Regions from separate parts of the Komagataeibacter europaeus genome, predicted to be linked through region 2. Evidence: riboswitches for the same ligand, from Rfam matches in the RefSeq annotation. Region 2 holds a riboswitch; each other region holds the start of a gene.
What was found. Region 2 has a riboswitch for cobalamin ahead of S101446_RS02810 (TonB-dependent receptor plug domain-containing protein). Riboswitches for the same ligand answer to the same signal wherever they lie in the genome.
Positions count from the first base shown of each region.

Region 1 (3,237 bases), 1.4 Mb from region 2:
ATAAAAAACGGCACGCCCACCGGGGCATGCCGTCCTTCATTCACCGTCGCGCCATAGCGGGCACGCAGCCCTGATTCAGTGGCAGGGGAAACCCAGCAGGTGACGGCCATCATGCACGAATTCATGCACGTAATGGCCGGAAATGAGGGAGGTCGCACCCTGCTCGGCACCCACGAAATAGATCAGCAGCGACGCCAGGACGAGCCCGAACACACCCCACGGCAGCAGGTCGCGGACCGGGATGGAAACCTGCGGTGCGGCGACAGCGGCGCTGGACAGAACGGATGTATCTTGGCTCATACTGGTAACTCCATGGATCACGTGCGACCCGGAGCAGCATGCAGGGGACACACCATATCGGGCCGTCCTTCCCATAACCGGATCTGGGTCCATGTTTTCAAAATTGACACGGAAGGTCAATCATTCCCTTGCAGACCCCACGTCTCCCCCACACGCAGGGCAGCAGGGCATGAACCAGACCCTGACCTGTCTCGCGCTGCCTGCCCCCGACTGCGTGCGCCGTGGCGTTTTCCCGATGCATGGCGAAACATGCCCCCTGCCCGCCAGCCTTGCCCGGCATGTCGTGGATGCCGGGCAGGTCCTGTTCCCCCCCACCATGCCGGCCTTCGGCGCGCGCCACGCCATGCCCGAACCCGCCCTGCGCGCGCCCGGCATGGGAACATGGGCCGGACAGTCGTTGAAAGACCTGTCCCCCGCCGACCTTGCGCGCTGGATCGCCGATGCCGGTTTCGCCCCGCCGGGCGGGGAAAGCCGGACCGCACACCTGCACCGCGTGGCGCGCTGGCTTGAAACCCTGTCCCCCACGCCCGCACGGGTTACGGTGGTGGCCGACGCCACGGTTGTCCGGGCGATCATGGTCGCCGCCCTTGGCGGAACGGCCGCCATGCTGTCGCGACTGGATATCGCGCCCCTGACCCGTACATGCCTGACCCGTCATGCAGCATGGCGCGTGGCTGTCAGTGGCGCACCGCTGCCATGACCGCATGACATGCGCCCGCATGCCGGGTTTCTTTGACAGTGCGGGGATCGATCGTCTAAATCCGCCGCTGATGGTTCCCCCTTGTGGGGGAGAATAGGGAAGACGGTGCGCCATACCGGCAATTCCGTCGCTGCCCCCGCAACTGTAGGTGGCTGTCTCCCGGCCCGGTCCGCGTCCTGCGGGCCGACATGCGCCACTGGTTCCCATGATCGGGACCGGGAAGGCCGCCGGGATCGAGGGTGCTGACCCCAGCACCCTCCGCCACAAGCCAGGAGACCTGCCATCATGTCCGCCCGCAGGCGGACATAACAGGACCGAATTCGATCGCATGGCCGGCGGGGTGCCCGGCACGCGACAGGCGCCCGCCCTGCCCATGCGCAGCGCGCAAAGCCATTGACCGCGCACCCCGCCCACCGCTGCCCGCGCGCAGCAACGCCGCGAAAGGGCACGCACCGTCATGAGCACTCCCCCACTACCCGCACCCTCGGAAGCCGGTCCCGTTCACCTGCATGTCTGCGTGACCTGCCGCCGTGGCCTGCCCGCTTCCGACAACCCGCCCGGACGCCAGCTGTTTGATGCCATGCAGGCGCTGGCATCAGGCAACCCGCAGGTCGTGGTGCATGAAGTCAACTGCCTTGCCGCGTGCAATGACGGCTGCACCGCCGTTGTGGCCATGCCGGGCAAATGGGGCTGGCTGCTGGCCAGACTTGGCCCTGAAAAGGCAGCGGACCTCATGACCTATGTCGCCGCCTACGGCGCATCCCGCAGCGGCACCGTCATGCCATCCCGCCGCCCCGCCAGCCTGTCGGACATGGTGCGCGGCCGTTTCCCCGCATCCCTTTTTTCAGGAGCCTGATCGCCATGACCCCATCCGCCACGGCCCGCGCCAGGGTACCCGTCACTGTCATCACCGGCTTCCTGGGGGCGGGCAAGACCACGCTGCTGCGCCACGTGCTGGCCAATGCGAAAGGTCGGCGCATCGCCATCGTGGTCAATGAATTCGGCACGCTGGGCATTGATGGCGACACGCTGCGCGCCTGCGGCGTGGAAGGGTGCCGTGACGAGGATATCGTGGAACTGACCAATGGCTGCCTGTGCTGCACGGTGGCCGATGACTTCCTGCCCACGATGGAAGCCCTGCTGGACCGTGAGGCACCACCCGACCATATCGTGATCGAGACATCGGGGCTGGCGCTGCCCAAGCCGCTGCTCAAGGCATTTGGCTGGCCCACCATCCGCACCCGCATGACGGTGGACGGCGTGGTCACGGTCGTGGACGGTCCCGCCGTCGCCGCCGGCCGCTTTGCCGATGACCCCGACGAAGTCGCCCGCCAGCAGGCCGCCGACCCGTCGCTGGACCACGACAACCCACTGGCGGAAGTGTACGAGGACCAGTTGCTGTCCGCCGATCTGGTGGTGCTGAACAAGACCGACCTCATGACCCCGGCGCAGGCCGATGCGGTGGAAGCGTCCATCCGCGCCGAGATCCCGCGCGTGGTCAAGGTGGTGCGCGCGACCGACGGACAGGTGGACCCCGCCATCCTGCTGGGCCTTGACGCAGCGGCGGAAGACGACCTTGAAGCCCGCCCGTCCCACCACGACGCCGAAGGCGGCGAGCACGAGCATGATGATTTTGAAAGCTTCGTCGCCCCCATCCCTGAACAGGACAGTGTGGAGGGCTTCATCGCCCGCCTGAAAACACTGGCCGGACAGCACGACATCCTGCGCATGAAGGGCTACGCCACGGTACGCGGCAAGGCGATGCGCCTTGCGGTGCAGGGGGTCGGCAGCCGGTTCCGCCATCAGTTCGACCGCGCCCTGCCCCCTGACGCGCCGCGCACGGGTAGCCTTGTGGTCATTGGCCAGAAGGGCATGGACCAGTCCGCCATCACTGCCACGCTGGCGCAGGCCTAGCGGCGGGCGACTGAGGGAAACGGGCAGCCACCATGCACCTGCTTGCGCGTGAGGTCCGCACGCTGGAAGACGGCGAACAGGCGGAAGACCTAGGACATGCCCCGGCGGATATCGTGTTCCTGTCCTTTTCGGACAGTGACCTGCTGTGCCTGAACGCGGCCCACGCGGCGCAGGGCGCGCCGGCTGCGACCCTGCGCACGGCCACGCTGTCGCGCCTGCTGCATCCCATGTCCATCGACCTGTACGTGGCCGACACGATCATGGGGTCGCGCTGCGTGGTGGTCCGGCTGCTCGGCGGCGTGGAATACTGGCGCTATGGCGCG
Region 1 covers NZ_CP021467.1:2,662,992-2,666,228, reverse strand. Annotated here, with positions in the region: gene S101446_RS17750 (hypothetical protein) at 1-113, opposite strand, end outside; gene S101446_RS12330 (CbtB domain-containing protein) at 76-300, opposite strand; gene S101446_RS12325 (histidine phosphatase family protein) at 470-1,000, shown strand; cobalamin riboswitch at 1,055-1,299, shown strand; gene S101446_RS12320 (DUF1636 domain-containing protein) at 1,458-1,856, shown strand; gene cobW (cobalamin biosynthesis protein CobW) at 1,862-2,914, shown strand; gene cobN (cobaltochelatase subunit CobN) at 2,947-3,237, shown strand, end outside.
Region 1: linked by a shared signal. The riboswitch ahead of S101446_RS12320 (DUF1636 domain-containing protein) and the one ahead of S101446_RS02810 (TonB-dependent receptor plug domain-containing protein) in region 2 are both predicted to bind cobalamin.

Region 2 (3,237 bases):
GGCGGTCCAGCAGGTTGTCGGCGCGGGCATAGACGGAAACATAGCGGTTGATCCTGTAACTGGCAGCCACGTCGATGGTGAAATACCCATGCCCTTTTGCGCATGTGCTGCATGTCTCGCTACCGATGACCGGCAGGTCGCGCCAGCCGCTGGTGTACAGGATGTTGCCCGAAAATGTCAGGTCGCGGATGGGGGTCCATGTCGTGTTGAAATTGAATTTGTGCTGCGGACGCTGCTGCAGTTCGTCGTGGTTCGTTTCATCGCGCGCATGGGTCCAGGTGTAGCTGAGGTTGAATTCCAGGGTACGCAGCGCCTTCCAGTTCACGAAGGCTTCCACACCATACATTCGCGCCTTCGCCACATTGGCGTAGGAGTAGTTGTAGTCATATGACGAATCAATCGACAGCGAGGACTGGATCAGGTTCCTGACCCGGTTGTCATACCAAGTTGCGCCGAAATTCAGACGGTCATGCAGCAGTTTCTGCTCAACACCCGCGTCATAGCCGATCAGTTGCTCCGCCTTCAGGTTGGGATTGCCCTTTTCCGAATATCCGGCGCCCACCTGGCTTGCGAACAGCTGGTACAATGACGGTCCATGGAAGCCGGAACCGGCGCTGGCCTTGATGATGGTGCCGGTGCCCGGCACATGGATCGCGGGTGCCACGCGCCATGTCACATGGTTGCCGTAGCGTGAATTGGCGTCGTAACGGATATTGGCTGCGCCGTACAGAATATGGTTCCAGTTCCCCTGATACTGCCCGTAGCCCGCGGTCGTATCCATGCTGGCGGAGGTATCGTATCCGCTATCCCACATGCTGGACGCCGTATGGCTGGTATTGAACGTGTCGTGGAAATGCTCGGCCCCGATCAGCAACTGGCCATACTGCCTGAAATTGAACGTGCCGTGCCAGTCCACCTTCAGTCGGCTCGACCGGTAATAATCGGGATCGGGATTGACCGGGCTGCCGTAGCTTGTGCCCGTCTCCGTCCAGCGGTTGCGGTTGGTCATGTAGCCAAGGCCGAGCACCTGATCGAACAGGCCGTGGAAGGATACCAGATGCGCCGTCCCGCGCACGATAGCCTCGTTCCGGGTGGTCTGTTCCCGCACGCCTCTGTCACCGTACAGATTTTCGCTCTGCAGGTCATACACCGAATAGGAATGGTTGTTGTCCTGTATCAGCCGCGCCGTAAGCCCCAGGTCGAAACTGCGGGTGACGTCATAACCCAGCCGGGTGTTGACGCCACGGTTGTCATCGCGGTTGCCTTCATGCCTCTGCTGCTGGCTGGCGCCATAATATTGTTCGATATAGGACGGAATATTATGGAACCCGTCCATGCGGTAATGGGAAAATTCCACATTGTAATGAAACCGTCCCCGGCTGCCGCGCGCGCCGAATGTCTGGTTGAACGTGCCGTAGCCACCGCCTTCGATCCGGACAAACGGCCTGAAGCGACCCTGTCCGCGTGCGGTGGTGATGTCGATGACACCGGCCATGGCGTCCGCGCCGTACAGACCGCTCTGCGGGCCACGCAGGATCTCGATCCGGCCCATGCCGTCGGTCACGAACGCCCCGGCATCAAACAGGCCGCTGGTGGAACTGCCGTCATTGATGTCCATGCCATCAAGGCGGACCTTGACCTCGTTGGCGTTATTGCCCCGCATGAAAATGGACGACGTGCCACCTGGCCCGCCCGTCTGCACCACGTTCAGCCCCGGCTGGCGCGCAAGGATGTCCGTCAGGCTGCGCCGCTGCTGGGTCTGGATCTGCCGTTCGGTGATGATGGTCATGCTGGTGCCGATGTCATCGGCTGCCGTGGGCCTGCGGGCGGCGCTGACGCTGATCAGTTCGGGCAGGCCCGCATCGCCCGGTGGAACGGCAGCTTTCGGTTTCTGATCCCTGACCACATGCGCGCGGCCGGGCTGCTTTTGTGGCGCGCCCTGCCCGGCAGGGGCATCAGCGCGCGCCACCGCCGCCCCCATTGTCATCAATGTGGTGGAGGCAATCAGCAGATTACGGAAAAGGATCATCGGGTTCAGGTCTCGCGGTCACATCATCGTTGCCACGAGAGCGTGCCACCACACGGTTTCCGGTCCGTAGGGAAATCCGTGGCGCCACACCGTCAGGACACCCCGCCAGACAGTTCCCGGTCGCAACCACTATGACGGCAGGTCTCCTGGCTCACGGCGTGGCATCCTGCACGACCTTCCCGAAAAACCGCAGTTTCCAGTGGCCCGGACCATGACATCCGGCAATGCAAGGACATACCGCTTACAGTTGCGGGGACAGCCGGGGCATTGGATCGCAATCCGCACCCCGTTCCCTTTTCATCCCCCCGCAGGGGGAAACCGTCGGCACGGTTCTGATCGTGCGGGGCGGTCCTGTCAACCCGGGCTGCCTTACGCCCCATGCCCGCTGGCGGCCGTTACCGGGCGGCAGGCAGGGCCTGCTTCAGCAATGCCACGATCCGGGCACAGGCGGCTTCCCCCGCCCCCCTGGCAAAGGGGGAGCTGCGCGCTTCGTAGGTATGGCGGTCATAGCTGCGCGCATCGGGCATGTATTTGGCCCCGCCATCAACCATCGTGGCCACCATGGTATGCGCAAAGGGCGAATGCGCGCGGATCCGGACGCCAAGGCCCGCGGCCAGTTCCGGCTGCACGCCCACCAGCGCAAGGTCACCGATCCGGACCAGCACCACGGGCAGCGCAACCGGCGGCCCCGCATCATAGGAAAATGTCGTGACCGGCCCCGTGGCGCGGTCCGTGCGGGGCGAGAACGCCTGTGACGCCACCTGTATGCTTTCCCGCCGGATGTCGAGTGTCGGTGCATCGACGGCCCTGATCCGTTCCGCCACATCGACAATCTGCGTGCCAAGGCGCGCGCCCAGCAGGTCGACAATCGCGAACCCGGCTTCATGGATGTCAATCCGGGCCGCCCTGCCATCCGCATTGACGACGGGACGGCTGGCCTGAAGATAGGGGGCCTGATCGCCCGCCGCCCCCACCATGAACAGGGCGGTGGCGTCGGGGCCGTACCGTGCCTCGACATGCCGCATGGCCGCACCGGCGAGGTCGGCCGTCACAAGCCTGCCGCCCGTGCTGGTGACCGATCCGTCCATGACCGAGGACTGCACGGCAAAATTCGTCATGATCGCCAGCGGCCTGCCGTCCAGCCGGTCAATGCGCAGCACGCTTACGGTCGGGTCCGTATCCCCCGCGTCATCCGCGCCCAGCCACCA
Region 2 covers NZ_CP021467.1:647,938-651,174, reverse strand. Annotated here, with positions in the region: gene S101446_RS02810 (TonB-dependent receptor plug domain-containing protein) at 1-2,029, opposite strand, end outside; cobalamin riboswitch at 2,149-2,367, opposite strand; gene S101446_RS02805 (neutral/alkaline non-lysosomal ceramidase N-terminal domain-containing protein) at 2,425-3,237, opposite strand, start outside.

Region 3 (3,237 bases), 1.7 Mb from region 2:
GGGGATCCTTACGGGCCGGAATATATGCGTCCATCAGAATGTAATATTGCTGTGCAGGCCGAAGATCGCCTCGTCGCCGGTGCGGCGGTATGGGAAGGACGGGTCGGCACCGCCGCCGGCGGGGTGCCAGACGTACTGGAAGTCGGGCTGCATGACCAGCCATGGCGTGACCTGCGCCTGATAGGTCAGTTCAAGGTGGTTTTCATTGCCCTGCACCAGCGAATGGCTGTCGCGGTCGAACTGGCGCTGCCCCGAACTGGCGCGGCCGATGCCCCAGCCCAGCCCGATCGTGTCGTTGTCACGTCCCCTGAACGGGGCCTTCAGGTTCAGCCCCGCGTCGATGGCGAAGCTGATCATGTTGCGGTCGCCCCCGTTGCCCGTGGCGCGCACGAATGCACCCAGCGAGCGGGGGGATGTCAGCGAGGGCCGCCAGATCATCTGGTCGATGATGCCATAGACCATCCAGTTGCCCCGGTCCCATCGCGGGGTCAGGTCGGCCTGCGTGGCGCTGGCGTTCAGCGTGGCCGCCCCCAGTGAACCGCCGCGCTGGTTGTAGCGGTAGTCGGCGAATTTCGCGGTATCGTAGTATCCACCCAGCTTGTACACCCCCGGCAGGCCGGGATTTTTGGTCACGTTGGACATGTCGGCCGGCTGCGGGTTGAGCGCGTACTGCAGTTCGGTGATCAGCAGCGCGCCGTTGCCCATGTTGAAGTTCGTGCCGTTGGCGCCGTCATAGGTCTGGCTGGTGGGATCGGAACTGAAGCCGCTGCCGGACCCGGTGGCCTGCTGGATGGGCAGGGAGTTGTAGCGGTTGCCGGGCGGGTTGTCGTCGGCGGCGGCGAACATGAAGGTGAATTTCTCGCTGGGGCGGTAGCGGATGCGGATGGCGGGCGAGGACAGCGGCCATGACGGTCCGCCACCATACAGGTTGACCGAAGGGGCCATGGGCCAGCCGAAATTGGCGTTCAGGTACAAAGACGCGTAATCACTGACCAGGAATTCGGTATCAAGGTCCTGCTGGCCGATCTTCACGTCCAGCTTTCCCTTGAGGAAGGACTGCTGGTACCACAGTTCGAACAGGCGGGTGGAGCGGTCGGCCTCGAACCCGCTTATGGGGTTGAAGTTGTTCAGGTGATCCTGCGAGATCGAGCGCCCGCGCGTCTGCAGCGCGCTGACGTTGAACAGGCCGCCTTTCAGTCCGAACAGCTTTTCGGTATCGATGGTCAGCGTCGGCATGGTGACGCCGTCATAGGCGGGGCCGGTGCCCGAACCCTGCCCGTCGCCATTGGTGCTGGGCGTGCCGCCGGTGCCGTTGCCCCAGACCTCATCGACTTCCTGTATGTCGAAGGTGATGCCGTGTTTGTAAAGCCACGGCCGCGCGCCCCACATGTTGCCCAGCAGGTTGCCGCTGGTGTCCAGCCTGTCCTCGCCCCCTGCCGCGACCGCGGCCTTTTCTTCCGTATCGGCCTGCGCGCGCTCCGAATCACGCACCGTGGCGGGGTCGATCTGCTGGATCAGCGGGGTGGAATTGCCCAGTCGGGCACGGTCTTGCGCGATCTGTGTCTGGGCCTGCGCATGGGCGCCGGCTTCTGTAATGCCGATCAGGCCGCAGGAGAAGAGAAGGGCACGCGTGCGGCCATGGCGTGCCGCGCGGGCGAAGAGGAATTTCATGCAAAAAAACATCCCGTCAGGATGGGGCCAGCCATGAGGGGCTGGAAAAAGCGGCCCAACGTAACGGGCCACTGCTGGCGCGGGGGACGGGATGTCAGGTGGTCTTGTACATGTCTCGTGTCCATCTCCGGTCGGCCCGCCCGGCGATATTGTCAAGGACAACGGCAGGTCTCCTGGCTTACGGGTCACTGCATTCCATCTCCCTTCCCGGCCGGGGCCAGTGGGTGCCGTGTGGCGGCGCCAGATGAAGTACTCTGCGTTTACAGTTGCGGGTACAGCTGCCGACTGCACCCCCGGATATGGCATCCAGCCGGGGTTTACGACATTCCCTTTTTCACCCGTTTGCACGGGACCGTTGACTTGTGACCCGGACTATAGCGTTTACAGTCCATTAGGCAAGATCAGCCGGGGGTTGCCGGTCCAGCAGGGCTGCGACTTCCTTCCCGTCCGGTGCGGCCTGTGCGGCGCCGGGACGGGTGGTGGCCAGCGCGCCACAGGCGGCGGCGAAGCGCACGGCTTCCCCAATCGCCGCCCCGCGCGCCAGTGCGCAGGCCAGCCCTGCATTGAAACAGTCCCCCGCCGCCACCGTGTCAACAGCCCGGACATGGAAGGGCGGGACGAACCCCTGTCCATCCGGTGCGGAATACGCCACGCCGCGATGCCCCAGCTTGATGATGGCCGTGCGTACGCCGCGTGCGTGCAGGATGCGGGCCGCCTGCAGGGCGGTTGTTTCATCGGTGGGTTCGATACCCGTCAGGTCACGGGTCTCGCGTTCGTTGGGGGTCAGGATGTCCGTCAGCGCGTACAGGTCTTCCGGCAGGCCGCCTGCCGGGACCGGTGCGGGGTCCAGCATGACGGGAATGGCGCGCGCACGGGCCTGCCGGGCCATTTCCAGCACCAGTGCGGGGGGCATTTCCATCTGCATCATAACCAGTATGGCCTGATCCAGGGCAGGGGCGAGCCGGGACGCGGCTTCCGCCCCGTGGCGCATGTTTGCCCCGCCATCGACAAGGATCTGGTTTTCGCCCGCATGGTCGATGGTGATGAAGGCCCGGCCGGTGCCTGCCGCCGGGTCTTCCATAAGCCAGCGTGTATTGACCCTGGCCTGTTCCAGCGTGGTGCGCGCCATGTCTGCCAGCATGTCACGACCCGTCCAGCCCGCAAGCGCCACCTCCTGCCCCAGCCTTGCCACCGCAATCGCCTGATTGGCCCCCTTGCCCCCCAGCCCGGTGGTGGAGGAATGGACATGCAGCGTTTCACCCGGCTGTGCAAAACGCGCGACATGCACGACAAAATCGATATTGGTGCTGCCAATGACGGCAATATGGGGCTGTGGCGTCGGCACTGATGAAATCCTGAACAGTGGAAATGAACACGCAAGGGTCATTTTACCACTTCAGTCCGTAACCATACAGGTACGCAGCCTGCCTGTGCCATGCCCTTCCGCTTATCAGAAGTTTTTGGTTATTCAGGTACAATCCATTCCACGTTCGCCTGTGTCCCATCATCCCCCAGATGCGGGCACAACGTGGTCAGGATGGCGCGCGCGGTCTGTTCAAACCGGAA
Region 3 covers NZ_CP021467.1:2,298,821-2,302,057, reverse strand. Annotated here, with positions in the region: gene S101446_RS10590 (carbohydrate porin) at 34-1,671, opposite strand; cobalamin riboswitch at 1,818-2,042, opposite strand; gene S101446_RS10585 (ribokinase) at 2,063-3,016, opposite strand; gene S101446_RS10580 (23S rRNA (adenine(2030)-N(6))-methyltransferase RlmJ) at 3,136-3,237, opposite strand, start outside.
Region 3: linked by a shared signal. The riboswitch ahead of S101446_RS10590 (carbohydrate porin) and the one ahead of S101446_RS02810 (TonB-dependent receptor plug domain-containing protein) in region 2 are both predicted to bind cobalamin.